DNA from 3 places in the Thermanaerovibrio velox DSM 12556 genome. Region 2 is predicted to be linked to each of the others. Evidence: riboswitches for the same ligand, from Rfam matches in the RefSeq annotation. Region 2 holds a riboswitch; each other region holds the start of a gene.
The links. A riboswitch is a leader RNA that binds a small molecule or an ion and turns the genes downstream of it on or off. The one in region 2 is predicted to bind cobalamin.

Region 1: it holds a riboswitch for cobalamin, as region 2 does, so the genes downstream of both, THEVEDRAFT_RS08010 (ethanolamine ammonia-lyase subunit EutB) here and THEVEDRAFT_RS00080 (aconitate hydratase) in region 2, are expected to answer to the same signal.
Region 3: it holds a riboswitch for cobalamin, as region 2 does, so the genes downstream of both, THEVEDRAFT_RS01215 (TonB-dependent receptor plug domain-containing protein) here and THEVEDRAFT_RS00080 (aconitate hydratase) in region 2, are expected to answer to the same signal.

Annotation. Positions count from the first base shown of each region.
Region 1 is NZ_CM001377.1:1,655,022-1,665,150, reverse strand. It holds gene THEVEDRAFT_RS08020 (prepilin peptidase) at 1-682, shown strand, start outside; gene ptsP (phosphoenolpyruvate--protein phosphotransferase) at 687-2,438, opposite strand; cobalamin riboswitch at 2,692-2,868, shown strand; gene THEVEDRAFT_RS08010 (ethanolamine ammonia-lyase subunit EutB) at 3,000-4,361, shown strand; gene eutC (ethanolamine ammonia-lyase subunit EutC) at 4,379-5,278, shown strand; gene eutL (ethanolamine utilization microcompartment protein EutL) at 5,311-5,964, shown strand; gene THEVEDRAFT_RS10265 (BMC domain-containing protein) at 5,990-6,592, shown strand; gene THEVEDRAFT_RS07990 (acetaldehyde dehydrogenase (acetylating)) at 6,582-8,057, shown strand; gene THEVEDRAFT_RS07985 (BMC domain-containing protein) at 8,139-8,444, shown strand; gene pduL (phosphate propanoyltransferase) at 8,448-9,107, shown strand; gene eutJ (ethanolamine utilization protein EutJ) at 9,104-9,964, shown strand; gene THEVEDRAFT_RS07970 (hypothetical protein) at 9,983-10,129, shown strand, end outside.
Region 2 is NZ_CM001377.1:14,083-24,211, reverse strand. It holds gene citF (citrate lyase subunit alpha) at 99-1,655, opposite strand; gene THEVEDRAFT_RS00095 (HpcH/HpaI aldolase/citrate lyase family protein) at 1,661-2,530, opposite strand; gene THEVEDRAFT_RS00090 (citrate lyase acyl carrier protein) at 2,517-2,804, opposite strand; gene icd (isocitrate dehydrogenase (NADP(+))) at 2,878-4,023, opposite strand; gene THEVEDRAFT_RS09635 (hypothetical protein) at 3,950-4,132, opposite strand; gene THEVEDRAFT_RS00080 (aconitate hydratase) at 4,368-6,302, opposite strand; cobalamin riboswitch at 6,473-6,641, opposite strand; gene THEVEDRAFT_RS00075 (hypothetical protein) at 6,810-7,523, opposite strand; gene THEVEDRAFT_RS00070 (ABC transporter ATP-binding protein) at 7,695-8,663, opposite strand; gene THEVEDRAFT_RS00065 (ABC transporter ATP-binding protein) at 8,656-9,651, opposite strand; gene THEVEDRAFT_RS09630 (ABC transporter permease) at 9,664-10,129, opposite strand, start outside.
Region 3 is NZ_CM001377.1:269,055-279,183, reverse strand. It holds gene THEVEDRAFT_RS09095 (energy transducer TonB) at 1-655, shown strand, start outside; gene THEVEDRAFT_RS01215 (TonB-dependent receptor plug domain-containing protein) at 709-2,604, opposite strand; adenosylcobalamin (AdoCbl) riboswitch at 2,775-2,926, opposite strand; gene THEVEDRAFT_RS09735 (TolC family protein) at 3,203-3,847, opposite strand; partial or broken gene THEVEDRAFT_RS09730 (TolC family protein) at 3,975-4,412, opposite strand; gene THEVEDRAFT_RS10055 (TetR/AcrR family transcriptional regulator) at 4,565-5,185, opposite strand; gene rpsI (30S ribosomal protein S9) at 5,260-5,658, opposite strand; gene rplM (50S ribosomal protein L13) at 5,679-6,116, opposite strand; gene THEVEDRAFT_RS01190 (nicotinate phosphoribosyltransferase) at 6,247-7,266, opposite strand; gene secG (preprotein translocase subunit SecG) at 7,346-7,570, opposite strand; gene THEVEDRAFT_RS01180 (non-canonical purine NTP pyrophosphatase) at 7,617-8,231, opposite strand; gene rph (ribonuclease PH) at 8,209-8,955, opposite strand; gene THEVEDRAFT_RS01170 (GerMN domain-containing protein) at 8,967-9,635, opposite strand; gene THEVEDRAFT_RS01165 (N-acetylmuramoyl-L-alanine amidase) at 9,680-10,129, opposite strand, start outside.

The DNA.
Region 1 (10,129 bases), 240 kb from region 2:
TGGTCGTCCCTTTTGGGGCCGGGAGAGGTCTTGCTGCGAGTCCTGTGGTAGGCAGCTTGGCACTTGGGATCTGATCCCGGTCTTGTCGTTCCTGTGGTTCAGGGGCCGCTGCAGGACCTGCGGGGACAAGATCCCCAAGGAGTACCTCTTCTACGAGGCCTTCACCGCCCTTGCGTTCGGCTTGGCGGTTTTCGTCTTCGGCCCTGGTATCAAGGCCCTTTCATGCATGGCCATGTTCTCCTTCGGGCTGTTTCACGGGGTGACCGATCGGGAGAGCGGCTATGTCTACGACGTGGTATCCATTGCCTCCTTCGTCGCCGGTGTTTCCTTTGGGTATTTGGGGAGTGGAATGCCGGGGCTTAAGTGGGCGCTCCTCGGGGGTCTTGCGGGTTTCTTGCCCCTTGCGCTGATCGTGGTGTTGTCGTTTGGGCGCATGGGCATAGGGGACGCCATCCTTATGGGGGGGCTTGGTACCTTCTTAGGTCCCGTGGGCGCCCTGTTGGGGGTTTACTTTGCGGTCATCATCGGTGGTGTTTGGGCCATCTACATGGTCCTAAAGGGGCGGATTAACAGGAAGGACCCGGTGCCCTTCGGTCCATTCCTCTGGGTCGGGTCCTTCCTGGCCTTCATGTTGAAGGGGTGGATAATCCGGTTCTTGAGCGACTGGTTTTTGGCCCTTTAATGGTTCACCCCTGGTGTTCCTCCATGAAGCGGGTGAGCTCCTCTCTTATGGATGAGCCGGAGTCCATGGAGCGGACCTTTTGGAACAGCTCCAGGCAGCGGTCCTTGGTGAGCCGCATGAGGTAGTCCTGTATCCAAGGTATTCGAGGGGCGGACATGGAGAGTTCGTGGAAGCCCAGGGCGACCAACAGGGGCAATGCCAGTGGGTCTCCCGCCATCTCCCCGCACATGCCGAGCTCTATGTTAGCCTCGTGGGCGGCCCTTGCGGTGTTCTCCAGGAGGGCTATGACCGCCGGGTGGAACGGTTCGTACCATTGGAGGAGCCTTGGGTTCTGCCGGTCCACCGCCAGGGTGTACTGGACGAGGTCGTTGGTCCCCACGGAGAAGAAGTCCACCTCTTTGGCCAGTACGTGGGCTGAGGCGGCGGCGGCGGGGACCTCTATCATTATGCCGAGATCGATGTTTTCCGCCACCTTATGTCCCGCGTCCTTTACGCTGAGCACCGCCTCCGCCAGCATGGCCCTGGCGGTCCTTATCTCCCAGAGGCTTGTGACCATGGGTAGCATTATCTTGAGGTTTCCGAAGGCGGAGGCCCTGGCCAGGGCCCGCAGTTGGGTCATGAAGATCTCCCGGTACTCCATGCAGATCCTTATGGCCCTAAGCCCCAGGAACGGGTTGGCCTCTTCTCCCACCAGGCCCTTTATGTAGGGCACGTCTTTATCGCCCCCGGCGTCCAGGGTCCGGATTATGACCGGGTGTGGAGCCATGGACTTAAGGGCCTCGCTGTAGGCCTGGAACTGCTCCTCTTCGGAGGGGGAGTCCGAGCGTCCCATGAACAGGAACTCGGTCCGGAAGAGTCCCACCCCGGTGCCGCCGAAGTTAAGCACCTTTTGGGTGTCCTTTGGGGAGGCGATGTTGCCGAAGAGGAGGACGGATATGCCGTCCTTGGTGACGCTGGGCTTCCCCTTCAGTTCCTTGAGCCTGAGGCGGGTTTCCTCCTGGGCCTTGATGCGCCTGTCGAAGGCCTCCTCCACCTCGCGGGAGGGGAACAGGATGACCTCTCCGCCCACCCCGTCCACCAGGATGGTGTTGCCCCTTTGGAAGCTGTCGTCCATGGGTATCCCCGAGACCGCCGGTATCTCCAGGGCCTTGAGGAGTATGGCGGAGTGGCTGGTGGGGCCTCCCTGGGCGGTGACGACTCCCTTGACGTTTCGTTTTATGCCCAGCACCGCCGCATCGGAGGGGGCCAGCTCGTCGGTGACTATTACGTAGTCCTGTTTGTCATCGATCTGGCTTATGTCCTCTCCGCCGGTGATTATCCTGAAGAGCCTCTGGCCGATGTCCAGGATGTCCGCCGCCCGTTCCTTGAAGTAGGGGTCGTCCAGGGCGTCGAACTGGGCCTTTATGGAGAGTGTGGCCTCCACCACCGCGTCCTCCAGGCACTGGCCCTGCATTATGGCGGCCAGTATGGCGTCCACAAGCATGGGGTCTTGGATCATGAGCTGGTGGGCGTCGAAGATGGCGGCCTTCTCAGGTCCCAAGGTGGCCTTGGTGGAGTCCGCCAGGGCCTTTAGCTGTTCGATGGCCTTCTCCTGGGCCTCCCGGAAGCGCTGCTTGTCGTACTCGGAGTTGACCTGAGGAGCGCCGGTCTGTTGGAAGGGCCTTTGGTGGATCCTCAGGATGACCCCTTTTGCCAAGCCCGGGGAAATGGGCAGTCCTTTAACGGTGAGCTGTTCACTGGAAGCTAGAGAATTCAAGTTTCTTCCCCCCTAGGATGTCATGGGATAAGTTTATCTTTTACAGGGGATTTAAGCAAAGGGTGGGGGATCAAGAGGGGTTTATCCTAAGCTGTCTTTTGTCTTTGCGGGGTTTTTCGCAGTGTTTCGCGTGGGGCTGGCGCGGGTATTATTTGTAGTTATTTTATAAAAATACAACATTGCACTATGGGTTGACTATTCTGGTTGATTCGTTTAGCCTTGCTGTTTAAGGATGAGGTTGTTTGTGTTGAGCATGTTGCCGCTTTATCGTGACTTGCCGGTCCGCGACTTAAGGGAAGCCGATGGGATTTCGGCGCGGGGCCGCCACTGTGATCCCGACGAGGCCGCGTAAGACCACTGGGTTATACCTGGGAAGGGGCGGCTTAGGATGAGGGTAAGCCAGGAGACCTGTCGCGGATGAGGTTCTTAGAGGTTCCGCGTGACCCCGGGGCCCAAGGCGCAGTTTGGCTGTGTTGCCATGTGCACTTGGGCCCTGGGGTTTTGATTTTTTCGGCGTTTGTTCTTTGGAGCAGATCCTGAGGGGTTGGAGGTGATGGGAAGGTGAAGCTGAAGACCAGGCTTTTCGGTCGGGTGTACCAGTTTAGGAGCGTGAAGGAGGTTCTCGCCAAGGCTAACGAGGAGAAGTCGGGGGACCGCCTGGCGGGGATAATCGCCGAGTCCATGGAGGAGCGGGTGGCGGCCAAGCAGGTGTTGGCGAACCTGACGGTGGGGGATCTGAGGGAGAACCCGGTGGTGCCCTATGAGGAGGATGAGGTCACCAGGATAATCCAGGACGACGTTAATGAGAGGATCTTTGGGGAGATACGCAACTGGACCATTGGGGAGCTTCGTGAATGGATATTATCTGACCGCACCAATGGGGAGGACATAAGGCGGGTAAGCCGGGGTCTTACCAGCGAGGTGGTGGCGGGGGTGGCGAAGCTCATGAGCAACCTGGATCTCATCTACGGGGCCAGCAAGATCCGAGTTCCCGCCCACTGCAACACCACCATAGGGCTACCGGGGACCCTTGCGTCCCGGCTTCAGCCCAATCATCCTACCGATGACGTGGAGGGTATAAGGGCATCCATATTCGAGGGTCTGTCCTACGGGGTTGGGGATGCGGTGATAGGGCTTAACCCGGTGGACGACACGGTGGAGAACGTGAAGAAGATCCTGCACAGTTTCCAGGAGATCAAGGAGAGGTATGAGATACCGACGCAGATGTGCGTTTTGGCGCACGTCAGCACCCAGATGGAGGCGGTGCGTCAAGGGGCGCCCACGGACCTGTTCTTCCAGAGCATAGCGGGTTCTCAGAAGGGGAACGAGGCCTTTGGCATAACCGCCCACATGCTGGAGGAGGCGATGGAGCTGGCGGCCCGGCAGGGCACGTCCGTGGGTCCTAACTTCATGTACTTTGAGACCGGTCAGGGGTCGGAGCTCTCATCGGATGCTCACTTTGGGGCGGACCAAGTTACCATGGAGGCCCGCTGTTACGGTTTTGCCAAGCGGTTCAAGCCCTTCCTTGTGAACACCGTGGTGGGCTTCATAGGTCCCGAGTACCTTTACGACAGCAAGCAGGTGATAAGGGCTGGCCTTGAGGATCATTTCATGGGGAAGCTCACGGGGATCCCTATGGGATGTGACGCCTGCTACACCAACCACATGAAGGCGGACCAGAACGACATAGAGAACCTGGCGGTCCTTCTTACTGCCGCGGGATGCAACTACTTCATGGGGATACCTCACGGGGACGATGTGATGCTCAACTACCAGTGCACCAGCTACCACGACACCCCCACGCTGAGGCAGCTGCTGAAGGTGCGCCCCATACCTGAGTTCGAGTGCTGGCTGGAGAGATGGGGGATCATGGAGAACGGCACCCTGACCGACCGGGCCGGGGATGCTTCCATCTTCTGCTGACGGGAGGGCTGGTAGAGATGGTGACGGAACTTGAGCTTAAACAGCTGGTGAAGGAGATACTAATGGAGATGGGTTCCTTGGAGGAGCCGGGGCAGCGGGTTGTCGTGGAACCCCCGTCGTCGGGCTCCGGGGAGGATGCCCTTGGCTTGGATGACGAGGGCTTGCCCGATCTTACCAAGCTTGACATAAGGAAGCATTGTCTTGTGCCGGAGCCTAAGGACCCGAAGGCCCTGATGGCCATGAAGGAGAAGACCCCGGCGAGGATAGGGGTTTGGAGGGCGGGACCCCGTTACAAGACCGAGACGCTGCTGCGTTTCAGGGCGGACCACGCGGCCGCCCAGGACGCGGTGTTCAGCGACATATCCGAGGAGTTCCTGCGGAGCAACGACCTTAAGGTCGTACAAACCCTATGTTCCGATAAGGATCAGTTCCTCACCAGGCCGGACCTGGGCAGGAGGTTTTCCGACGAGTCCAAGGGGGCCATAAAGTCCATGGTGCCCCAGCCTCCCAAGGTTTTGGTCTACCTTTCTGATGGGCTCAGCACCACTGCGGTGGAGGCCAATGGGATGGACACCTTCAAGGCCGTGTCGCAGGTTCTTGAGTCAAAGGGAATCAAGTTACCGAAGCCCTTCTTTGTGAAGTACGGGAGGGTCCCCGCCATGGACGTGGTATCCGAGGTGACCGGAGCAGAGGTGGTGTGCGTGCTCATCGGTGAGCGTCCAGGGCTGGTCACCGCGGAGAGCATGTCCGCCTACATAACCTACCGGGGCACCGTGGGGATGCCCGAGGCGAAACGCACCGTTGTCTCTAACATCCACTCCGGTGGCACCCCGGCGGTGGAGGCGGGGGGCTACATAGGGGAGATCATAAAGCTGATGCTGGAGAAGAAGGTAAGCGGGATAGATCTAAAGCTTTAATTAATTAACGAGCCCCTAAGGAGGGAAGGAACATGAAGGGAGATCCCCTGAAGGCGAGACTTTTGAGCGTGAAGATAATCCCCAACGTTAACCCGGACATGGCATCCGCCCTTGGCCTTAGGCCCGACCAGAGGAGCCTTGGTATGGTCACCGCGGACAGCGACGATGTGACGTACACCGCCCTGGATGAGGCCACCAAGAAGGCGGACGTGGAGGTTGTGTACGCCAAGTCCTTCTACGGAGGTGCTGCTAACGCCAACACCAAGCTGGCCGGGGAGATCATAGGCATCATAGCCGGTCCCAACCCGGCGGAGGTCCGAAGCGGCCTTAACGCCATAGCGGACTTCATAGAGAACGAGGCATGGTTCGTTTCCGCAAACGATGACGATACGATCCCCTACTATGCCCATTGCATATCCAGGACTGGAAGCTACCTGTCCAAGGTGGCGGGGATAAAGGAGGGGGAGGCCCTGGCTTACCTCATAGCCCCTCCGTTGGAGGCCATGTACGCCCTGGATGCGGCTTTGAAGGCCGCGGACGTTAGGTTGGCGGCTTTCTACGGTCCCCCCTCGGAGACCAACTTCGGCGGGGGATTGCTCACCGGTTCTCAGTCCGCCTGTAAGGCCGCCTGCGACGCCTTTGCCCAGGCGGTGATCTTCGTGGCCGAGAACCCGCTGCTCTTCTAACCGGACCCGGGGAGCGGTCTACTCCATGGGTTGCGGTGATGCTCTCACCGGCAAGGCCCTCGGCATGGTGGAGGTGTTTGGGATGCTGGGGGCGGTGGAGGCGGCGGACTCGGCCCTGAAGGCTGCGTCGGTGACCCTTCTGGGGGCCCTCAAGGTCAAGGGTGGCATTGTCACGGTCCTGGTGGCGGGGGACGTGGCCTCCGTGAGGGCCGCTGTGGACGCTGCGGCCGCCTCGGTGGGTAAGGTGGGGGTGAGGATGAGGGGGGTGCACGTTATCCCCCGTCCCCATTGGGAGGTTTGGGGCATGTTGGCCCCGGGGTCTTCCCCGGAGGATGGGGCGTCTTCTTCAGCGGCGGATGAAGCTTTGAGTGACGAAGCCCCGTCTTCAGGGCCGCTGGAGGTGTCCCGTGGAGCTGACGAACCGGGCAAGCCGGAGGTGCGGGAAACGGGGCCTTCGCTTGACCTTTCGGAACTGGAGGCCCTGACGGTGATGGAGCTCAGGAGGCTTGCGAGATCGCTTCCGGTGGGTATGAGCCGGAAGAGGATAAAGTTCGCCTCCAAGGAGGAGCTTTTGCGGGAGCTAAGGTCGTTGACGGAACGGGGAGGAGGTGACGGGAGTGCAGGTTAGGGACCGGGATCTCCTGTCGATCCAGGAGGCAAGGGATCTGGTGGCAAAGGCCAAGGGGGCCCAACGGGTTCTAGCCTCCATGGGACAGGAGGAGATCGACCGCCTTGTAGCGGCGGTCTTCAGAGCGGCGGTTGAAAACGCGGAGCGACTTGGGCGGATGGCCCATGAGGAGACCGGATACGGAAGGCCGGAGCACAAGAAGCTCAAAAACCTGTTCGCTGCCAAGGGCGTGTACGATGCCGTAAAGGCCATGAGGACCGTGGGGATCATCCGGGAGGACCCGGAGGGGAAGCTCTTCGAGGTTGCGGTGCCCGTGGGGGTGGTGGCGGGGCTGATACCGTCCACGAACCCCACTTCCACGGTGATATTCAAGGCCATGATAGCCCTGAAGGGGGCTAACAGCATTGTTTTCTCCCCTCATCCCAGCGCTAAGAACTGCATCATGGAGACCGTGAAGGTGCTCTCCAAGGCGGTGGAGGATGCGGGGGGGCCGGAGGGGGTCTTCGGTTGTATGTCCTTGACCACCCCTCAGGGTACCCAGGAGCTCATGCGTCCGGAGAACGTATCGCTCATCCTCGCCACCGGTGGGTCTGCGATGGTCCGGGCGGCTTACAGCTCCGGGACCCCCGCCATAGGGGTTGGACCGGGGAACACCCCGGCTTTCATAGATCGAACCGCGGACGTACCAAGGGCGGTGGCCCGGATAACCGCCAGCAAGACCTTTGACTACAGCACCATATGTGCATCGGAACAGTCGGTGGTGGTGGACAAGAAGGTGGAGGACCAGGTACGGCGGGAGTTCCTTCGTCAAGGGGGATACTTCGTCCCCTCGGACGACGCTGCGAAGTTGGCCAGGACCATATTCCAGCCCTCGGGGCTGATGAACCCCCGTACGGTGGGCAGGAGCCCTGAGTTCATAGCCAAGGAGGCGGGTATAAGCATACCCGCCGGGACGAAGCTGCTCCTGGTGGAGGGACAGGGGGTTGGGAGGGAGTTCCCGTTCTCCCAGGAGAAACTCTGTCCTGTGCTGGCCTTTTATTCCGAGGACGGCTGGGAGAGGTGCTGTGAGCTGTGCATAAGGCTCCTGGACTTTGAGGGGGCTGGACACACCCTGGCCATACACTCCAACGACCAGGAGGTCATACGCCAGTTCGGCCTTAAGAAGCCGGTCTCAAGGGTCATTGTGAACGCCGGTTCATCCCTTGGGGCTGTGGGGGCCACCACCGGTCTTTTCCCGTCCATGACGCTGGGATGCGGGGCCGTGGGACATAACGCCACGTCTGACAACGTGGGGCCCATGCACCTCATAAACGTAAGACGGGTAGCCTGGGGGCTCAAGGAGATAGAGGAGCTCGGGGCAGATTTAGGGGGCTGCGGCACCTCCGGCGCGGTGGACCAGGATTTCCCGCTGGAGGAGCTTGTGGACCGGATAGCGGACCGTCTGCTGAAGCGTCTAGGCCGCTGAGGCCCAGGGGGATGGGGCTTTGGGGCTAGGGTGGATCCGGTGGTATTTGGTTAAATATATCTTAAGAAGGGGGTAGTTGAGATGAGCAACAACATGCAGGCGCTGGGGATGATAGAGACCAAGGGTTTGGTGGGGGCGGTTGAGGCGGCGGATGCCATGGTGAAGGCGGCCAACGTGACGTTGATAGGCAAGGTGATGGTTGGGGGCGGGCTGGTTACGGTCATGGTGAGGGGAGATGTCGGCGCTGTGAAGGCCGCCACCGACGCGGGGGCTGCGGCGGCGAGCAAGGTTGGGGAGCTGATCTCGGTGCACGTCATCCCGAGGCCCCATCCGGAGGTGGAGTTCATCCTTCCCAGCCTGGATCAGTCGAAGCCCCAGGGGGCATAGGTCATGGATCGCCCCAGGGAGGGGGTGGGTCGTCTGCCCGCCGGGCTTGACTTGGATGCCCTTGCGGAGCGGGTGGTATGGGCCCTCAGGGGACGGATATCCTTTGAGGTTGAGGCATCCGGAAGGCATGTTCACCTCAGCGTCCCTCATGTGGAGGCCCTCTTTGGGAAGGGGGCTTCTCTATCCCCGGAGCGTCCCCTCTCCCAGCCGGGTCAGTTTTTGTGCTCCCAGCGGGTGACCCTTGTGGGGCCCAAGGGAGATATGAGGAACGTGGCGGTTCTCGGGCCGGAGAGGGATAAGACCCAGGTGGAGGTGTCCATGACCGACGCCTTGACCCTTGGGATATCCCCTCCGGTCAGGGACTCCGGGGACATCCGGGGCAGTGCCCAACTGGTCATAAGGGGTCCTAATGGGGAGGTGCGGTTGGACGAGGGGGTCATAGTGGCCCATAGGCACATCCACATGACCCCCGATGACGCGATTCTTCTGGGGGTCAGGGACGGTGACCGGGTGAGGGTGAGGGTGCCTGGGGATAGGCCGGTGATATTTGAAGAGGTGCTGGTTAGGGTTTCCCCTAAGTACAGCCTTGCCATGCACATAGACTACGACGAGGCCAACGCCTGCGGCTATAGAAAGGGCGTGAGGGGGAACATAGTGCCATGAACAACCTTTTGGGATGCGGGGATGCCCCCGCGGTGATTGAAAGGGTCAACCGGTTCTTGGAGGGGGCTTTCCGTACCCGGGAGGAGCCCTTGGGGGAGTTCTCCTGTCCCCTGATGGTTGGGGTGGATCTTGGTACCGCCTCGGTGGTTTTAGCTGTGGTGGACCTAGAGGGCCGCGTCGTGTCCTGGGAGATGGAGGAGGCGTCGGTGGTCCGGGATGGACTTGTGGTTGATTTCGCCGGGGCCGCCGGCATAGTTCGCAGGCTTAAGGGGATTTTGGAGGAACGGCTTGGGGTGGAGCTTGAGATGGCTGCGGTGGCGGTCCCCCCGGGGACGTCCTCCAGGGACTCCGCGGCCCATCGCTATGTGGCGGAGGGAGCGGGTTTCAACGTGCAGGGTGTCCTGGACGAGCCCACCGCGGCTAACCTGGTCCTTGGCGTATCGGATGGAGCGGTGGTGGATATAGGGGGCGGCACCACCGGCATAGCCCTTTTCAGGGATGGGAAGCTGGTGTCCGTGGCTGACGAGCCCACGGGGGGTACCCATGTGTCCTTGGTGATAGCGGGCAACCGGGGCATATCGCTGGAAGATGCGGAGGCGCTAAAGAGGGACCCTAGGATGCAGTCAGAGCTTATGCCGGTGGTCAAGCCGGTGTTCCAGAAGATGGGAACCATAATAAAGCGCTTCGTGGGGGATGACGGGGCGGGCAGGGTCTTCCTGGTGGGGGGGACGTGCTCGTTCTCCCGGATGGATCAAGTGATAAGCGCTGAGGTGGGGTTGCCTGCCTTTGTCCCCTCCTGCCCGTTCCTCGTGACCCCCCTGGGCATAGCCCTTGGGTGTCCGGTTCAGGGGAGTTGATCTTTGGGGGTGATCCGTTTGGATCAATCTAAGCTTATAGATCAGGTGTTAAGGGAGGTAATGAGGAGGCTCAGCCTTGAGGGGAGCGCTGTCCCTTCTGGGGGTCCTAAGGTTCTGGTTCTAGGGGAGCCCGGTTGTCTTGCCTCCCCGTGGGATGAGGCTTTT
Region 2 (10,129 bases):
CGAGAAAAGCCGAAGCCCGGGGATAAGCTCCCGTCCCTTCCCCACCCCGGGCTTCAATCTATCTCCCGCCGTTACCCTTTCACCTTGCCCCGAAGGACCTAACAGTCCACCCGGAACACGCTGTCTATGATCGTACCGTCCCGGTACTCCACCAGGGCCACAACCCGGGACCTGTCAACCTCCACCTCCTCGGGGACACCGGTCAAACCCTCCACCTCTTCCTTGAGCTCCCTTATGTCCTTCACCTCAAGACCCATGGCCCTACAGGACTCCTCAAGGTCCTTCCTGCGGGGGTTCACGCAAACCCCCCGCTCCGTAACAACCGCGTCCACCGTCTCCCCAGGGGTCACCACCGCACCAACCCTATCCCTTATGGAGGGCACCCCTCCCCGGAACGACGGCAGCACCACCAACGACAGCTTCGCACCCGCCGCGGTGTCGCAATGACCGCCAGACGCCCCTCGCAGCACCCCGTCGTGACCGGTCAGCACGTTCACGTTGAAATCCACGTCCACGTCCAGCGCCGCCAACACCACCACGTCCAACTCATGCACCACACAGCCACGGTTCAACGGGTTCGCGTACCACGACTGGTCTATCTCCACGTGGTTACGGTTCCTCACCAAAGAACCGGTCACCGCGGCGTCAAAGCTCTGCACGTCGTACAAAACCTTGAACAGACCCTCCTCCAGCATCGACGCCATGTAGCCCGTGACTCCACCGCACCCAAAGCTGCCCACTATCCCCTTCTCCTTCATGTAATCCCTCACGTAACGGGCCACCGCAAGGCTCGCACCCCCAGCCCCAACCTGAAAGGACATCCCATCCTCCATCAATCCCGACGCCAAAATCACCTTGAACGCGTCCTTCGCTATCTTTAAATCCACGGGGTTCCGGGTTATCCGGGCCGCACCAGTCGCTATCTTCCGGGGATCCCCAATGCTGTCCACCACCAACACCTGGTCCACCAGGTACTGGGGCACCGACACGTAACCCAGTGGTTCCTCCGAAAGATTATCCGTCACCGCCACCACGTGACGGGCATAACGGGCGTCCAGCTGGGCGTAACCCAGCGAACCGCACGCGGACTTACCCATCACTCCGGTGAAGTTCCCGTAACGGTCGCACAGGGGAGCTGCAAGAAACGCCACGTCTATCGATATGCCCCCCTCCTCCACCGCCCTGGCCCGGCCGCCGTGGCTGTGGATCACCACAGGCACCTCCAGCTCCCCCCTGCTTATGGCCTTCCCAACCTCTCCCCTAACACCAGAGGTGTGAATACCCCTCACCACCCCATCCCTCACGAAATCCGCCACCTCCTCGTGGGAGTCCGTCAGGGAACTGGGCGCCAGCACCAGGTCCCTTATCCCCATCTCCCGGCAGGCCTCCAGCACGGGACACAGAACCCGGTCACCGTTCCTCAAGTGATGATGAAACGAAACGGTCATGCCGCTCTCAAGACCGCTCCTCCTTATGGCCTCCTTCAGGTCGTAGGTCACCTTCTCCTTGCCCCTGGGCGTACCCCTTAACGGCGCACAGCGGCGCTCCGCCTCCTCTCCCACTCGGCTCCAGGGACCCATGTAGGGCCTAATCTCACCCATGCCGGGCAGCTCAACGGGCACCAGACGGCCTATGGAGTTCCTCGCAAACCTCATGACCCCTATACCTCCCGCATCTCCCAAAGGCTCAAGGTGTGAAGCGCCCGCCTCACCACCGGCGCATCCACCATCCTGCCGTCCACCGATACCACTCCCCTTCCCTCCGCCTCCGCCAAACGAGCCGCCTCCACTATCCGACGGGCCCGACTAACCTCTTCCTCCTCCGGCACAAAGGCCCGGTGTATCCACTCTATCTGGGACGGGTGTATCGCCGCCTTACCGGTGAAACCAAGACCCACCACCCGACGGGCCTCCTCGTAAAGACCCTGGTGGTCCTCCACGTCCGCGTACACCGTGTCGAATGCCTCCAGCCCAAGGCTCCTGGCCGCAAGGGCCACCTGGGAGCGGGCCACGAACAGCTCCCAACCCTCCCGGGTCTTGCTCACCCCCATGTCCGCCGTCAAATCCTGACCCCCAAGGGTCAGCGCCGATACCCTGCCGCAGCTGCCACCTATCTCTCGGGCCCTCACAACACCCTCCGCGGTCTCCAGCATGGCGTGGATCTTCACCGTACCAACCTCTATCCCGTGCTCCTCCTCTATGGCGCCTATCAACCGGTCCGCCAAAAGCACGTCCTCGGGGCTCGAACACTTGGGAACCCTCACCGCATGGGGCTTGAGGGGCACCACTGCCCTCAGGTCCTCCTCAAAAAAACAGCTGTCCGCACCGTTTACCCTAACGGTCACCACCAAAGACCCAAAGTCCAAGCCCTTGAGCATCTCCACCACCAGGTCCCGGGCTGCGTCCTTCTCCGACAGGGCCACCGAATCCTCCAGGTCCAAAAGCACGCTGTCCGCCCCAAACCTAGGACAGTGCTGCAGCATCCCCGGGCTGTTGCCCGGCACGTAAAGCATGGACCTAACGGGCCTCACCGCAGCCACCCCCCGAAACAGCACGCCTTACGGCGGTCCTAAGACGGGCCCTCATGGTGGCCATCAGCGCCCCCTGGTCCTGAACCTCCACCGCAGCCACTATGCCGGCCTCCCTCAGCGCCTCCTCCACCATACGCCTCGTCCTCTCCGGGTACATCCGGGCGCACACACCCTTGAGGACCACCTCCAACCCCTCGGACGGATAAACGCTCACAAGACAGTCCGACGACTCCAACGTCCCTGCCCTGGACTCCCTTACCTCCAACCTCAACACCCCCATTGAAACGCGGCGGGGAAGCCCCGCCCCCCCGCCATAACGCCCCGATATGACCACTAGGGCCTCTGCCCTACATCCTCTCGCAAACCGCCTCCCCGAAGGCGGAGCAGGAGACCTCCTTGGCCCCCTCACGCTGACGGGCCAGGTCGTACGTCACGATGCCATCCCTTATGGCCCCTTCCATGCCCCTAACCACGAGCTCCGCCGCCTCACGCCACCCCAGGTGCTCCAGCATGAGAACCCCGGATAGGATCAGGGAACCCGGGTTAACCTTGTCCTGCCCGGCGTACTTGGGGGCGGTGCCGTGAGTGGCCTCGAAGAACGCCACCTGGTCGTTCATGTTGGCCCCAGGGGCCAGCCCAAGACCACCCACCGATGCGGCCAGGGCGTCGGACATGTAGTCCCCGTTAAGGTTCGGCATGGCAAGCACGTGGTACTCCGAGGGCCGGAGCAGTATCTGCTGGAACATGGCGTCCGCGATCCGGTCCTTTATGACCACCTTGCCCTCCGGAACCACCCCCTGGTGGAGCTCCATCACCTCCTGCTCGGTCACCGTGAGGTCCCCAAACTCCCTCTTGGCCAGCTCGTACCCCCACTTCATGAAGGCCCCCTCGGTGAACTTCATTATGTTCCCCTTGTGAACCAGGGTGACCGACTTCCTCTTGTTATCTAAGGCGTACCTTATGGCCATCCGGACGAGCCTCTCCGTGCCGGTCTTGGATATGGGCTTTATACCTATCCCGGAGTCCTCCCGCACCTCCTTCCCCATATCCCGGAGGAACCTTATCACCTTCCCGGCCTCTTCGGTCCCCATCTCCCACTCTATACCGGCGTACAGGTCCTCGGTGTTCTCCCGGAAAACCACCATATCCACGTCCTGGGGCCTCTTAAGGGGAGCGGGTACCCCGTCGAACCAGCGCACGGGCCTCACACAGGCAAATAGATCCAGCTCCTGGCGAAAAGCCACGTTGAGGCTCCTGAAACCCCCTCCCACCGGGGTGGTGAGGGGCCCCTTTATGCCCACCCGAAAGTACCTAAGGGCGGTGAAGGAGTCCTTGGGTATTGCGGTGCCGAACAGGTCCATGGCCTTCTGCCCCGCGTATATCTCCCACCAGACAAGACGCCTCTTCCCGCCATAGGCCTTATGAACCGCCCGGTCCAAAACCCTCTTCATCACCGGGGTTATGTCCACCCCTATCGCCGTCCCCCTCCACATAGGGTATCACCGGATCGTCCGGGACCTCCATCTTCCCATCCCGAAAGACGATCCTGCTTCCCTCCTGGGGCTCCCGGTACCTCTCAAGCTCCAAACCCTCGAACCTCATGCTTCACCCTCCTTCTGCACCTTGCCAACCTTAAGACCCGTGCCGCGGCCAGCGACCGGGAACCATTGGTACTAAAATCGACGACTCCATGTATGGGAAAACCCCGGGGGTCGGATGCGGAGGCGCGTTGTTCATCAGCTAAAAACACTTGTCCATATCCGGAAGGGGTAAATCTGGGCAGGGTTTACACGTTTCCGGAAGTTGCCGCCCCCGGGGAAGCCTTGGTGCTATCGTCCTATCCCTTGGACCTCACGTGGTTCAGCTTGCCTCCCGCCCTTATGATCTCCAGGTCCCCCTCCCCAACCGGGGTAACACACCGGATGGTCAACCCCTTGGTGAGGTTCAAAACCTGAAACGCCCTGCCGGGGACCACGTCCTGGGACCGGATCTCCAACTGGTCCCCCTGGTCTACCCTCTGGTAGTCCGACGGGTCCTCGAAGACCAGGGGCAGTATCCCGAAGTTGACCAGGTTAGCCAGGTGGATCCTGGCGAAGCTCTTGGCCAAAACCCCCTTTACTCCCAGGTACCTGGGCGCAAGGGCGGCGTGCTCCCGGCTGGAACCCTGACCGTAGTTGGCGCCTCCCACTATGAAGCCCCCCTTGGCGGCAAGGGCCCTTTCCGGGAAGGTGGGATCCACAACCTCGAAGACGTGCTTGGATATGGCGGGAACGTTGCTCCTCAACGGGAGCACCTTGGCCCCCGCGGGCATTATGTGGTCCGTGGTTATGTCATCCCCCACCTTGAGGAGCGCCGTACCCGATATGACCTCCTCCATGGGCCCCATCTCAGGAAGGGGGGCTATATTGGGACCCCTTCGGATCACCACCTTTTCAGGGTCATCGGAGGGCATCACGAACCTGCGGTCCTCTATGTGGAACCGCTCGGGCTGGAGGAACACGAACGGGGCCTTTGAGTGTTTCGACGCGAAATCCCTGGGGTCCGTGATACGGCCTTCCACCGCGGAGGCCGCGGCGGTCTCGGGGCTCACAAGACACACCTTGCCGGTCTTGTGCCCGCAGCGGCCCAGGAAGTTGCGGTTTATGGTCCTTAAGGACACCCCGTCGGTGGGAGGGGCGAAACCCATGCCTATGCAGGCCCCACAGCTCACCTCCAGGATCCTCACCCCCGCGGATAGGATGGACTCAAGGGCACCGGACTTGGCCATGTGATGAAGCACCTGACGGCTCCCAGGAGATACCCCGCAGTCCACCTCCGGGTGCACCGACATATCCCTGAGGAGGTAGGCCACCGCCTCCAGGTCCCGGAGTGAGGAGTTGGTGCAGGAACCGAACATCACCTGCTGGATCTCCATCCCCGCCGCCTCGCGCACGGGGATCACGTTGTCCGGCTGATGAGGCAGGGCCACCAAGGGCTCAACCCTGGAAAGGTCTATCTCTATCACCTGGTCGTAAACCCCGTCCGGGTCCGCCTCCAGGGGTACGAACTGATGCTCCCTCCCCTGGGCCCTAAGCCACTCCCTGGCCACCTCGTCGCTGGGGAACACCGAGGAGGTGGCCCCGGTCTCCGCCCCCATGTTCGCGATGGTGGCCCTGTCTGGAACCGCTAAGGTCCCCACACCGGGGCCGCAGTACTCCAAAACCTTCCCCACGCCGCCCTTAACCCCTATGCGGCGGAGGACCTCAAGTATCACGTCCTTGGCGGACACGAAGGGGGAGAGCTGCCCTGTAAGATGGACCTTGACCACCGCCGGATAGGTAAGGTAGAAGGGCTCCCCCGCCATGGCGAGGGCCACGTCCATGCCCCCCGCCCCTATAGCAAGCATGCCCACCCCGCCGGAGGTGGGGGTGTGGGAGTCGCTGCCAAGCAAGGTCTTACCGGGGGCCGCAAAGCGCTCCACGTGCAGCTGGTGGCATATGCCGTTCCCCGGAGGGGAGAAGATGATCCCGCACCTCCGAGCCACGTCCATCAGGTACCGATGGTCATCGGGGTTCTTGAAGTCCTCCTGGATCATGTTGTGATCCACGTAGCTCACGGAAAGCTCGGTTTTAACCCTTGGGACCCCCAGGGCCTCAAACTCCAGGTAGGCCATGGTTCCGGTGGCGTCCTGGGTCAGGGTCTGGTCTATCCTTATCCCCACCCTGGAGCCCCTCTTGGGCTCTCCCTCCACCAAGTGACCGTTAAGCAGCTTCTCGGTTAACGTAAGTCCCACGGTGCACCAGCTCCTTCCAAGGCCATGAGGCCCTAAATTAAAGGGGTCTTCGCTCGATAGCGAAGACCCCTTTCAACCGTGCAATGCCGCATGGGACGGACCGAAGGACCCCCAAAAGGCCCCACGCCCCAACGGACGCGCCCGGGCGAAAGTCCGATCTCCGCGGACATCTCCCGCCGCTCCCCCGGGCCGGTCTCCTGGCTAACCCTCATCCCCCAAGCACCCCTTCCCAGGGGCCAAAGGCCCCCAGTGGATAACGTGCACGAGGTCAGGCTCACAGTGGCGGGTCCGCGCCGGACTTTCACCGGCTTCCCGTTCACCCGAGGAAGTTTAGGTTTTACACATCTAAAAGCCTATAACATCCCGCCGCCCCAGGCCCCCGACAAAACTGCCGTCGGAAACCTAAAAACCCCCAAGCGGCGAGGCTTGGGGGTATTCAAGCACCATACGAGATATTTTGTCAATATTATCCTGTCTATTTCTAACTTTTCAAATAACTATATTCTTTCATTCCCCGGATATCCTGTAGACCGCCCCTTCCTCCCGGTCCCAGGCGAGGTCCTTGGCGTCCATCTTAATCCTTCCCTCCCGATCCATCCTCCACATGCCGTAGAGGGCCACCTGCTCTTGGGAAACGGACCCAGAAACCGGGGCCCCCAGGGGAAGGAAGCCCACCACCTCAAATGGCTCGGGCCAGCCCTCCGGGGGCTCAACCCCTGCCTCGGCCATCTTCTTCATCATCTCCGCCACCGGCACAGGACAGGTCCTGCCGTAGACCAACCTCGCAAGGTCTGACCGGAAGAAGGGCTCCATCAGCACGTAGGCGAGCCACATGCCCTCGTTGCCCGGCAGGGCCTTCACCGCCAGGTAAGACGTGAAGAGCACCGCGTCCGCCGCCGCAAGGGACTTTGGAACACCCGAGTCATCGATGAACCCCCTTATCTCCTCCCACCTGGAAGGGTCCCCTCCGGGGAATATGCGGTCCACCAATGCGAGCCCGGCCCCTATGCGGTCCTCCAACTTCGACGGCGGGTCGTTCAACAGCCTCTTCCAAAGGGCAAGGTCGCTCCTGGAGTGATATGACTCGGACATTATCCTGGCCCTTACCTCCATGCCAAGCCTTACGCCCTGGTCCCTCTTGCTCATGGCCCCAAAGGCAAAGGACGAAGCACCTAATACTATGAAGACGGTGGCGGACAGAACGGCTAAAAACCTCCTCATCCCCATGCCCCCTTTCGAATAATTTTTAGTCCAGCCATTAATATAGCCCCCCAATGGGTAAAAGGAAAGGCACAGGACGGCGGGAACGCATGCAAGGACGCAAAAAGCGGGGAACGGCACCCCGTCCCCCGCGCTGAAAGAGCTGAAATAACCCAACCTGAAAGGTCAGATCTACCGGCAGTGGAGCCAGCAGGCAACCTCTCTCCCCCCCACGTCCGCCAACGGGGGCTCCTCGGAACGGCACCTCTCCATGGCGTAGGAGCACCGGGGGTGGAACCGGCATCCCGACGGGGGGTTCACCGGGGACGGCACGTCCCCCTCCAGGATTATGCGGTCCCTCTTGGCCTCCGGGTCCGGAAGGGGTATCGCGGAGAGAAGGGCCTTGGAGTACGGGTGCAGGGGCTCCCTGAAGAAATCCCCCTTCGGGGCGGACTCCACCAGCTTGCCCAGGTACATGACCGCCACGTGATCCGATATGTGGCGGACCACCGACATGTCATGGGATATGAAGAGGTACGTAAGCCCCAACTGGTCCCGGAGGTCCTTGAGCAGGTTTAATATCTGGCTTCTTATGGACACGTCCAGGGCGGACACGGGCTCGTCGCAAACCATGAAGCTCGGCTTCACCGCCAGGGCCCTGGCTATGCCTATGCGCTGCCGCTGGCCCCCGGAGAACTCGTGGGGATACCTCATGGCGTCGGTCCTCTTAAGGCCGCTCATCTCCAGCACCTGCCCCACGTAATCCTGGAGGTTCGACCTGTCCACGATCCCGTGGTAGAGGGGCGCCTCCCCCACTATGTCCATAACGGTCCGCCTGGGGTTAAGGCTGCCGTAGGGGTCCTGGAAGATGATCTGCATGGACCGCCTGACCCACCTGGGGTCCTCTTTCAGCTTCTGGGACACGTCAACCCCCTGGAACCTAACGGTGCCGCCGGTGGGCTCTATGAGGTGCAGCAGCGCCCTTCCGGTGGTGGTCTTACCGGAGCCGGACTCACCAACCAAACCCAAGGTCTTGCCCTTGGGTATCCTCAGGGATACCCCGTCCACCGCCTTAACGTGTCCCACCACGGATCGGAAAAGCCCCTTCTTGATGGGGAAGTGCTTGTAAAGACCCTGCACCTCCAGTATCGGCTCACTCATGCTTCTCTACCCCCTTGACCCTCTTGTCCCCATCGTACAGGAAACACCTGGTCTTGCGCCCGTCCTCCAAAAGGTACAGGGGAGGGTTCTCGTTCACGCAGCGGCTGGAGCAGTGGTAGCAACGGTTTGAGAACCGGCATCCCTTGGGGAAGTACCTTGGGTCAGGCACGGCCCCGGGTATCACCGGCAGCTTCTCCCGGTCCTCGTCGAGCCTTGGGATGGACTCCAGAAGCCCCCTGGTATAGGGATGAAGTGGGTCCTTGAAGGCCTCCCGAACCATGGCCTCCTCCACCACCTGGCCGCCGTACATGACCACAACCCGGTCCGCCATCTCCGCCACCACCCCAAGGTCGTGGGTTATCAGCATTATGGCGGACCCGAAGTCCTTCTTCAGGTTCCTCATAAGGTCCAGTATCTGGGCCTGAACGGTGACGTCCAGCGCGGTGGTGGGCTCGTCGGCTATCAGCAGCTTGGGATTGCACGCCAGGGCCATGGCTATCATCACCCTCTGCCTCATGCCCCCGGACATCTGATGCGGATAGGACTCCAGCCGCTTCTTGGGCTCCGATATGCCAACCTTCACCAGCATCTCCAGGGCCCGCTCATCCGCCTGCTGCTTGTTAAGCCCCTGGTGAAGCATCAAGGGCTCCCTTATCTGGTCACCAACGGTGAAGACCGGGTTGAGGCTGGTCATGGGCTCCTGGAATATCATGGATATGGAGTTGCCCCGGACCTTCCTCATCTCATGCTCCTGCAGCTCCAGAAGGTTGGTGCCCTCGAAAACTATCCGGCCCCCGTCCACCCTGCCGGAGGGCTTCTGAAGAAGGCCCATAACCGACAGGGCGGTGACGGACTTACCGCACCCGGACTCACCCACCACGCAAAGGGTCTCCCCGTGATTTATCGAGAAGCTGACCCCGTCTACCGCCCTTACCACCCCGTGATCCGTATGGAAGGAGGTCTTAAGGGACTCTATCGAAAGCAGCATCTAAGGCACCTCCTATCGCTTCATCCGTACGTCCAGGGCGTCCCTCAAGCCGTCCCCAAGGAAGTTGAAGGCCAGAACGGTGTACATGATTGCAAGGCCGGGGAATATGGACCACCACCACTTGCCCGACGCAAGGTACTGCTGTCCCTCGGATATCATGAGCCCCCAGGACGGCGTGGGGGGCTGGGCGCCGAAACCGAGGAACGCAAGCCCCGCCTCTATCATTATGATGCCCCCCATCCCCATGGTGGCCTGGACTATAACCGGCGCCATGGCGGAGGGAAGTATGTGCCCAAACAGGATCTTCCAGGTGGGAAGCCCCAGGGCCTTGGCGGCCTCCACGAACTCCATCTCCCGGAGCTGCATGAACTGTGCCCTCAACACCCTAGCGATGGTAACCCAGCTTATAAGGCCTATGGCCACGTAAACCGTTGTGAGCCCTGGGTCCTTAAAGACCGCCACCACCGCCATCACGAAC
Region 3 (10,129 bases), 250 kb from region 2:
GATTAACGGGTCCCACCGATGGAAGCAGGGCAGCACCCCAAGGGCTATCACGGTATACATAGCCCCGGCGATCCCCCCGCAGCCCCCGGTGACCCACAAACCCCGCGGGGCTGCTGCGTGGTCAACACCCCATAAAACCGCCAAGGAGGACTCCACCGACGCTCCAAGGAGGCCAACGGAAACGAAGGTGGACGATGGCAAAACCGGTGGCAAGTCGATCGGCGGCCCCGCCCCGGGGTCTGGCTGGACGAGGCAGGCTAGATCCTCCTCGGATTCCCTCAGCACCGGGGACAGCAGCCCGGCGGAGCAGAAGGATGTTGCATCCCCCTTCGAGGGAGGGGGGACCACCGGGAGGAGCACCCAGGATGACCCCCCCAAGGGGATCCGAGGCGAAGAGGGACGCTACAGGGGGGATGAGGCGATAATCAAGGCGGTGCCCCCCTACCCCCTTTCCTCAAGGAAACGGGGGGAGGAGGGCACCGTTGTGATATCCCTTATCGTAAGACAGGGGTTGCCACAAAAGGGGGAGATCTACAGGTCCAGCGGTTACAGGGGGCTGGACCAGGCGGCCCTAACGGCAGCGCTTCTCTGGAGGTTCCCCGAGGACCTTAACGACCGGGTTTTGGTCCCCTTCCGCTTCAGCCTGAAGGACTGAGGGGCTGAAGGGAAGAAGAACCCGAACCTACCCTCTCCCCCAGCCCCTAAGGGCTAGAACCTGGCGTCCAGGGATATGTAAAGCCTGCGCTCCGGGGTAAGGTATCCGTTCCGGTCCAGCACGTACCTGCGATCGAACAGGTTGCTAGCACCCAACCTAAAGGTCACGTCCTTGGACGTGTAGGACATAAAGGCATCCACCAGGAACAGGTCCTCGTCGGAGTATCCGCGGCTATTGTTGGCTATGGCCCGGTCACCGTAGAAGCGACCGGTTACCCCGGCCCCCCACGACCCCCTGGCCCAGTTGAGGGAGCCGGTCACGTCCCACCTTGGATCCCCGGACCTGGACCAGGTGCCCCCGCTGAGCTCCTCCCCGTAGGTCCAGGAAATCCCCTGCTGGTAGTACATCTCCCCGGAGAGGTTCACCCGAAACATACCCTCAACCCCGTATGCCCTGTACTCGTCCAGGTTAACGTACTTACCCATCCAGGTAACCGGATCTGACCAGTACTTTATCTTGTCCTCCACATCGGTGTAGAAGACACCAAGGCTCCAGGAACGGTCTTTGCCCTTGACGCCCCCCTCGTAACTCCAACCCTTCTCGGGTCTTAGGGAGTAGTTGGGCTCGCCGAAGCTCCTCATGGGCATGTAAATCTGAAAGAAGCTGGGCATCACGAAGAACCTCCCGGCGGAAAGATACCAGAGCCTCCCAGTGGAATCCTCCCGGTAAAGGGAGACCTTCGGGGCCAGCTCCGACTGGTCCTCCCCCTCCTCCACGTGCCACCTCTCGTACCTAAGCCCAAGATCCGCGGTGAGATCCCCCAGCGGAACGGTGGTCTCCCCGTAGGCTATGATCCCGTCCCGCTTGAGGTCGTAAGGGTCGTTGTTGCCCCACGGGTTGTCCACGTTCAGGTAATCCGAGTCATCACGCCTTACCTCAAGCCCATAGGCGGCCCCATTGCCCCAAAGCCGCCCCCGTCCCTCCAGGGACAAACCCATGTTGCGGTCCCGGTAGTCGCTCCTGCCGCTGCTGTCAAAGACCTTCTTGGCGGACTCCCCGTAATAGCCCTTGAGCTTCATCCCACCCAACGGAACCGTCAAGGCCACCCGGGAGTAGCTGTTATCCTGGTGGTTATCGGCTCCATCGTAGGTCCAACGGGATGAATAATCCCCCCATTGGCTGGAAAACTCCCACCCCCTACCGGAGGCCGACCCGGCGGAAAGGCCGTAGTGGTTCGACCGGTAGTCCTTGGAGAAGTCCCTGAGGCCGTTGCCCCTAAGCCTTATCTCCCGCTCCCCCTCCTCCTCCCTGGAGTAAGATACCCTTGCCCACATGGAGCTGGATGCGGCGGCGGCGCTGAAGGACCCCATGCCGTAACCGCCGGAACCGGCGGTGAAACGTGCCTGGAAGGGGCCGCCAGGGCCGGAAGCCCCCTTCACGGTTATTACGTTTATGACCCCCGCGGCACCGTGGGAACCGTACAGGGCGGATGAGGCCCCCTTAACCACCTCCACCCTCTCCACGGAGCTTATGGGTATGGACCTCAGGTCAAAGGGGGCCCCCAACACCGCACCGGCGCCATAGCTGGATGTCATGAACGGCACCCCGTCCACCAGAAGCAGCGTCTCGGTGGTCATCCCCCTTATGGAGATGCCCTTGGACTGGGCCATGCCCGCGCCGTTCACAAGCCCAGACACCCCGGGCAGGGAGTCCAGGGCCTCCTGAAGGTTCTGGAAACCCCGGGAGGCCATGTCGGCGGAGGTTATGACGTACCCCTGGGAGGGCAGGTCCGCCAGCTGATCCGCCAACCTGGAACCGGTGACCTCCACCACCGGGACCTCCATCCCCCGAACGGGGAGAGGGGACGATAAGAGGGCAAGGAGCAGAGCCCCAAGACCCAAACGAACCAAAACATGGGATGAACATCTAAACCTGATCAACCGGATCACTCCTCAACACACGCAAGCAACTCCCTGACTTAAAATCAAACTAGAACGCCATGACACACAAGAGGGCAAGCTTAAGGCTGATGACCCCCTACATGCCATCACCTCCCCAAGAGCTTAGATCCAACGGACAGGCCTCATAAAAAAAGGAGCCCAAGGGCTCCGAACACGAAACATGCGTCCTCCCCCGCCCTCGAGGGGTGGACGCAACTCAAGGCACCGGTGCCAGTGTCGGGCTTGGACGCCAAAGGGCGCCCACACCGTAGCGGGGCTGCGCCGGATTCTCACCGGACTTCCTGAAACAGCCGGGCCTTTAAGCTTTGTTTTTTACAACCGCTACCCCCTCGGCACCCCTTGGGATGGCCATACCACCATAGGGCCACAGGGGGAAACGGTTACTTCTATGTTAACACTCGATGGGCATGGGATAATATTAAGTATCTTCTGAATAAGTCCCGCCCTTGGGAACCGCAGGGTTCAACCCACCCGAAAACCCAAGGCCCTACTCCATGGGCGGAGCGGATCCCGGCCCCTGCCCCAAGGATCTAAAGGCTGCAACGCTAAAGGGGGCCGGGAAGATCCGGCCCCCCTAAAGGCTGGTCTAGTTGCCCTTGCTCACCGGCTTACCAGTCGCCGCGATCTGCCCCCATCCGTCCTCCCCCAGGGCGTACCTCAGGGCCGCCTGGGAGGACAACAGGTCACATCGGGCGTCCACGAGGTCGTTCATGGCCTGTTCCAGCCTCACCCGGGCATCCATCACGTCCAGGTTGGTGCCCACCCGGGCCTCGTAGCGCCTGAGGGATATCCGGTGGTCCTCCGTGGCCTGCTCCACCATGACCTCCGCGGTCTTAACCCTCTCCCGGGCCTCCCTCAGGGACTCCAGGGCCTCCACGGTCTCCCGGCGTATCTCCAGCTTCATGTCCTCCACCCGGGACAGCAGGGATTCCGCCAAAGCCAGGGACTGACGGGCCTTGGCCCGGTTCTCCCCCCCGTCCCATGACCGCCACTGCAGGGTAAGGGAAAGGAGGTAGTCGTCCTTATCGGAGGGGAAGAAATGGGAACCCACCCTGTAAGCCTCCCCCTTGAACAGCAGCTGAGGCCTGTCCTGGCCTGCGGCGGCGTCCGCAAGGGCCTTGGCCTGGCGGTAGGACTCCTCCAAGGAACGGATCTCCGCCCGGCTCTCCGCCGCCAGATCCGGGAGATCCTGGGGCAGCTCCTCGGGCAGCAACGAGGCCGGCTGTTCCATCTCCCCGTCCCTGGGGACGGGGAAACCTGCCGCCCTGTCCAGGGCAGCGTATGCCCTTTGAACCGCCCCCTCGAGCCCTCATCAGGTTCAACCTGGCGTTGGAAAGGGCCACCTGAGCCCTTAACACCTCCGCCTTAGGCACCATGCCCACCCGGAAGAAGGCCTGAACCCTGGTCAGATACGCCTCGGACAGCTCCACCACCCTCTGGGCCACCTGGGCCTTGCCCTTGGCCCTCACCAGGGCAAGATAAGAGGCCCTGAGGCGGTAGAGAAGCCCCTCGACCCCCCGATCCCTGTCCGCCTTCGCCGCCTCCAACCCCGCTTGAGCGGCCCTAACCTGGCTCGTCACGGTACCCCCGGAGTAAAGGAGGTGGGTCAACGCAACCGAGGCCCTGTATGTCTCCTCGTAGCCCGTTATGGCTATACCTATGGGGACGTTGTCGAAATCGTACACCTTCCCCTTGGGGGCCTCCTGGGCCTTTGAACCGTATAGCACCAAGTCCAACTTGGGGGAAAGCCCCGCCCTGGCCTGCTGAACCTCAAGCTCTGCCCTCCTCACCGCCATATCAAGAGCCCTCACCGCCGGGTGAGATCCGAGCATCCTGGACTCCAGGTCCTCAAGCCGAACCACGCCGGCGAAGGCGGACGAGGATGAGCCTAGGATAATAAGGGATAGAAGGGCCAAAAGGCACCCCCTGCCGAGGCGATACACGGGCATCAAAGGGCCTCACCCCCAAAAAGGACCCCGCAGCTCCTCCTCCAAAGGGCCACCGCGTCCTCCACGTCAAACCACACCCATAGGTTGAACATGATCCCGTCGAACAATATGCAAAGAACCTCCTCCATACCGTCAGGGAGCCCTCCCGCCTCGGCGAGGACCCGGCGCATCTCCCCCATCATGCGGCTGCGAAGGGACCCCGTCAGGTCCCGCATGCCCTCAACCCCCCGGTGGGCCAAGAGCCGGAGCTCCAACCAGAGGGACAGGGAGTCCCGCTCCTTCCAAAGCAGCTGGAGAAAACCCTCCCCCTTCCGGACCGACATGGCAATCACGTCCTCCCCCTGGGCCGATCCATCCGCCAGGTAGGATACGATCCTGTCCACCTCGTCCTCCATGACCCGCTTGAACAGGTCGAACTTGCTGTGAAAGTGCCAATAGAAGGCCCCCTTGCTAACCCCGGCGGACCTTACTATGGAGTCCACCCCCGCCCCCTCGTAACCCCTCTGGGCGAAGATGATCCTCGCGCTGCTCATTATGGCGTCCTTGGCATCGGAGACCAAATAGACTCCCTCCTTCCAAAATCCGGCTAGGATGTTCTCAAAGACCGACCGGTCTGTCAAGTACCGCAAAGACAAAGGGGCCCCGAAGGGCCCCGAAGGAACTTGAAGACCCAGGCCAGCGAGGCCCAAGTCCACTAACGCTTGGAGTACTGGAACCGAGCCCGGGCTCCCGCCTGACCGAACTTCTTCCTCTCCACCATCCTGGGATCCCTGGTAAGGAGCCCCGCCTTCTTCAGCGCCGGACGAGCCTGGGGGTTCATCTTCAATATGGCCCGGGCAATCCCAAGCCTGATGGCCCCCGCCTGGCCGGTGAGACCGCCCCCATGGGCCCTCACCAACACGTCAACCTTGCCCTCCACGCCCGCCACCTTCAACGCCTCGAGGGCGTGAAGCTGCCAGGTGAACCGAGGCAGGTAGTCCCCGATCTCACGGTTGTTAACCTTCACCAGCCCCTGACCGGGACGGATCCTCACGCGGGCCACCGCGTTCTTACGCCTGCCGGTGCCCCAGAAGTACATGTTGGAAGCCTGCACCTTCTATTCCCCCCTCTTCCTTAAAGTTCCAAGGTCTCAGGCTTCTGGGCCCCGTGGGGATGGGTGGGACCCGCGTAGACCTTAAGCTTCTTGAACATGGCCCTGCCAAGCCGGTTCTTGGGCAGCATGCCCTTCACCACCCGCTCGATGAGCCTCTCGGGGTTGCTGTCCAGTATCTTGCCGTAGGACACGGACTTAAGACCCCCGGAGTAACCGCTGAACCGATGAACCATGGACTGCTCACGCTTCTTCCCCGTGAGCCCCACCTTCTCGGCGTTGATGACCACCACGAAATCCCCGGTGTCCACATGGGGGGTGTAGGTGGGCCTGTGCTTGCCGGACAAGACCAACGCTATCCGGGACGCAAGACGACCCAGATGCTTGTCCGTGGCGTCAATCACATACCACTTGCGCTCCACGGCTTCCTTCTTAGCCATGAACGATCTGGTGCCGATCATGGATTCTCCTCCTTCGCTGAAAAAAGACAGCATCTTCTTTTCTTCACATCTACTCAAAAGCGCAACCCAGCGTCAACCCAGCCCCATGCCCGCCGTGGGGGGTGGCGCGGCACAAAAACCGGAAAAACCACTAGATCACGCGCTTAAGCCTTGGATTGTCGGTAACACCGGGGATCCGGCCCCTCTTGGCCACGGGCCTCCCGTCCACCTCCTTTATGTCCATGGTCATGTCCCTCGGCGTGCCGTGGGCTATGTAACTGCCAACCCCAAAACCACAGGCCCCGGCATCCGCAAGGGCCCTTATCCTGTCGGGGTTCAAACCGCCGGACACGAACACCCCTACATGACCATAGCCGGCCATGGAAAGCCGGCACCGTACCTCCCGGACGAGATCAGGGGTCACCCCTCCTCGCTCCCCAGGAGTATCAAGTCTAACAGCGAAAAGCCTTTCTTTCAAGGCCTCCGCCACGGAAAGGGCCTCCTCCGCCTCATCCCGGAAGGTGTCCACCAGGATGGAACGCTTCTCCTGCTCCGGCAACACCCTGTCATAGGCCATGGCGACCTTCACGGTGTCTCCGGCTATCAATATGGCGGCGTGAGGGATGGTACCCCGGGGCTCCCTGCCGCCCAGCTTCGCCCCTAGAATGCAGCTCGCATCGGAACAGCCGCCGATCAAAGCGGACCTCTCCATCACAGGAGCACAGGAGGGATGCACGTGCCGGGCACCAAAACACAGGACCGGCAACCCCCCAGCGGCCTCCACGCAACGCCGGGCGGCGGTGGCCCAGCCGCTGGCACTGGACAGCATCCCCAGCAGGGTGGTCTCGTAAAGGCCGAACTCCCCATAGGGACCCCGGATCCTCATCACCACCTCCCGGGGGGCAAACTCCTCACCCTCCTCAAGGGCCTCCACGGAAACCCTGGCCCCCGCCTTGAGGAAAAGACGCCGCACCTCCTCAACCCCGCAGAAGACCCCGCCCTCCCGGGCGAAAACCTCCGCACAGACCTCCGCGTCCAGCCTACCAAGCTCCCGCAGAACGTCCCTGGTCTTGACGAAGTAAACGTCCGACGTCCAGCCCTCCACTACCTCCCCGTGATCCGCGGAGAAAAGCCGGTCACCGCTAACACTGAACTCAAGAACGTCCTCCATCCGGTCAACCCGGGAAGACAAGGCTCAAAACCCCCTCCTGAACGCCGCCCAAAGGGGCCGGCGGAACAAAAGAAAAAAGCTAGGATATGGCCACCAACACCAAAGACAACAGCATGAAGAGCCCCATCAAGACCGCCGATATCTTGGTAAGACCACTCATCCGCTGCCAGGCCCCAGAGTTGTCCTGCTGGGTCCCTCCACCGAACATGCCGGCGAAACCTCCGTTCTTCCGCTGCTGCATCAATATGGACCCCCCAAGGGCCACACATACCACCAACTGCAACAAAACCAAAAGGACCTTCACGTCCAGCACCCCCGAAAACCCGCGATTTAAAAAGCAAAAATACAACCTACCGCCCAGCGGACGGCTCAACCATGGATTCTATCACAAGGGGGGCAAATAGGGCCAGCTTTGCCGCCGCCCTTGCCCGGTGGGATATCCGGTCCTTAAGATCCCCCGCCTGAGCCAGGGTGACATCTACCCCCCGGGGGATGAAGACCGGATCGTACCCGAAACCGCCCTCCCCCTCAGGAGCACAGGCTATAGCACCCTCCAGCTCCCCACGGAACGAAAATGCCCTGCCATCCGGCAACAGCAGCACCGCCACGCACACAAACCGGGCCCACCGATCAGCCTCCCCGGCAAGACGACCCAAAAGCCACCTTATCCGGTCCTCATCGCAGGAACCCACCCGGGCGGAAAACACCCCGGGCCCCATGTCCAAGGCCCTCACCTCCAAGCCGGAGTCCTCCGCCAAGACCGGAAGCCCCGGGGATACCTCCGCGTAAGACCTGGCCTTCTTAAGGGCGTTCTCAAGGTAAGAGGCCCCGTCCTCCTCCACCTCCAACCTCTCACCCGGCAGCCTAAGACGTATCCCCCGCCCCCGAAGAAGCCCCTCCCATTCCCTCACCTTACCGGGGTTACCGGTGGCGAGGACCAACTCAGCGGCCCACGAGCTCTTCAAAGCTAGCCACCCCCAGCACCTCCAACTGAAGCCGGTGAAGACGCCTTATGCCCTCCTCCGCCGCCGAAAGCATGCGATCAAAGGTCTGCCGAGGGAAAAGAGCATCCTCCCCGGTGGCCTGAAGCTCCACGAACCGGCCGTCCTCCGCCATGACCACGTTGCAGTCCACCTGAGCGGCCGAATCCTCCTCGTAGCAAAGGTCCAAGAGCACCTCCCCGTCCACAAGGCCGGCGCTCACCGCCGCAACCTGATGCACCACCGGGAAACCCTTCACCACGCTCCGGTCCAACAACCACCGGCACGCATCCACCAGCGCCACGAAAGAGGCGGTTATCGCCGCGGTCCTGGTACCCCCGTCGGCCTGAAGCACGTCACAGTCGATCCACACGGTCCTCTCACCCAGGGCTTCAAGGTCCACCGAGGCCCGCAGGGACCTGCCTATGAGGCGCTGGATCTCCTGACCCCTGGCGTTCGGCCGACCCCGGCTTATCTCCCGCTGGGTCCTCTGATGGGTCGACCGGGGAAGCATGGCGTACTCGGCGCTCACCCACCCCTGACCAGTGCCCCTCAGGAACTGAGGCACCTTCTCCTCCACCGAGGCGGTGCAAAGCACGTGGGTGTTGCCCCACCTTATGAGCGCCGACCCCTCCGCGTACCGGTTGCACCCCCGGTCTATCTCCACGGGCCTTAGATCCATACAGCCCCTTCCGTCTATCCTTTCCATGCCTCAGCCCCCTATTGTTTCAAGGCCCAGGGCTTAGACAGGTCCACCACGGACTTGTCCGACACGTCCTGACCATCCACGTAAACCTTTACCTTCCTTATGGGGGGAAAGTTCTCCGCCACGGTCTTCACTATGCCGGTCATCACCAGCTGGGCCCTGTCCTTCCCAAGCGCCTTGAGCCCCTCCAGGAAAGACGAGCTTAGATCAAGGTAGAGCCACTCCCCGCTCCTAAAAAGGTGCAGCACCTGAACCGAACCCTTCATCCAACCGGAGCTGGTAAGCTCCGCCATGAAGAACTCCAAGACCCCCTTCATGGCCTCCTCATCGGTGGCCACCCCGGACACCTTGAACTCCTTGCCCTCCAGGGACGTCCCGGAAGGCAGGTACACCTCGTACCTGTCGGACTTGGACGCCGAATCCTCCGAAACGCCCTCAACGGATACCTCCTCCGGGGAGTTAACCGTGCCCCTAACGTTCCTGCCCCCGGAGTCCAGGTACTTGAAGGCCAGGGACGTGACTCCGTACCCCACCCCAAAGAATATGGCCACCAGGGACGCCCAAGCGATGACCCGGAACGGCAGCGGGGCCTTTCGCCCCTCCCGTCCCTCCTCGGGCTCCCTCCCCCTGTACCGGTCCCTTCCGTATCGATCCCTATCCCTTTGGCTGTCTTCCCTCCACATATGCCGATCCCCCATCGCTAGTCTGCAGAACTAACCTCCACGCCTCAACGGCGGCCTGTCTTAAGGTAATCCACAATCCCCTTGGCCAGGGCGGATGCCATCCGTCCCTGGAAAGCCGGGTCCCTTAGCAGCGCCGCGTCAGAGGGCTCCGATATGAACCCCATCTCCACCAGCACCGCCGGCATGGCAGCCCCTTTAAGCACGTAAAACGGCGCCTGGGCGACCCGCTTCATGTTGAGCCCCGAGGCCTTGCCGCTGCCGAAAAGGGCCTCCGCAAAGGAGGTGCTCACGTCTATCTTCTGGTTCTGCTGCATGTCCCCCAGTATCTGCATGAGTAGCCGGGTCTTCCTATCCATCCCGCCCTCGGACCCAGAGGAGTCCCCTATCTCCCGGTTCTCAAAGAGGGCTAGCCTCATGGCGTCCCGGTCCGTGGGAAGGGACATGAGATACAGCTCCACCCCCCGGGAGTGACGCCCCGGAGGAAGGGAGTTGCA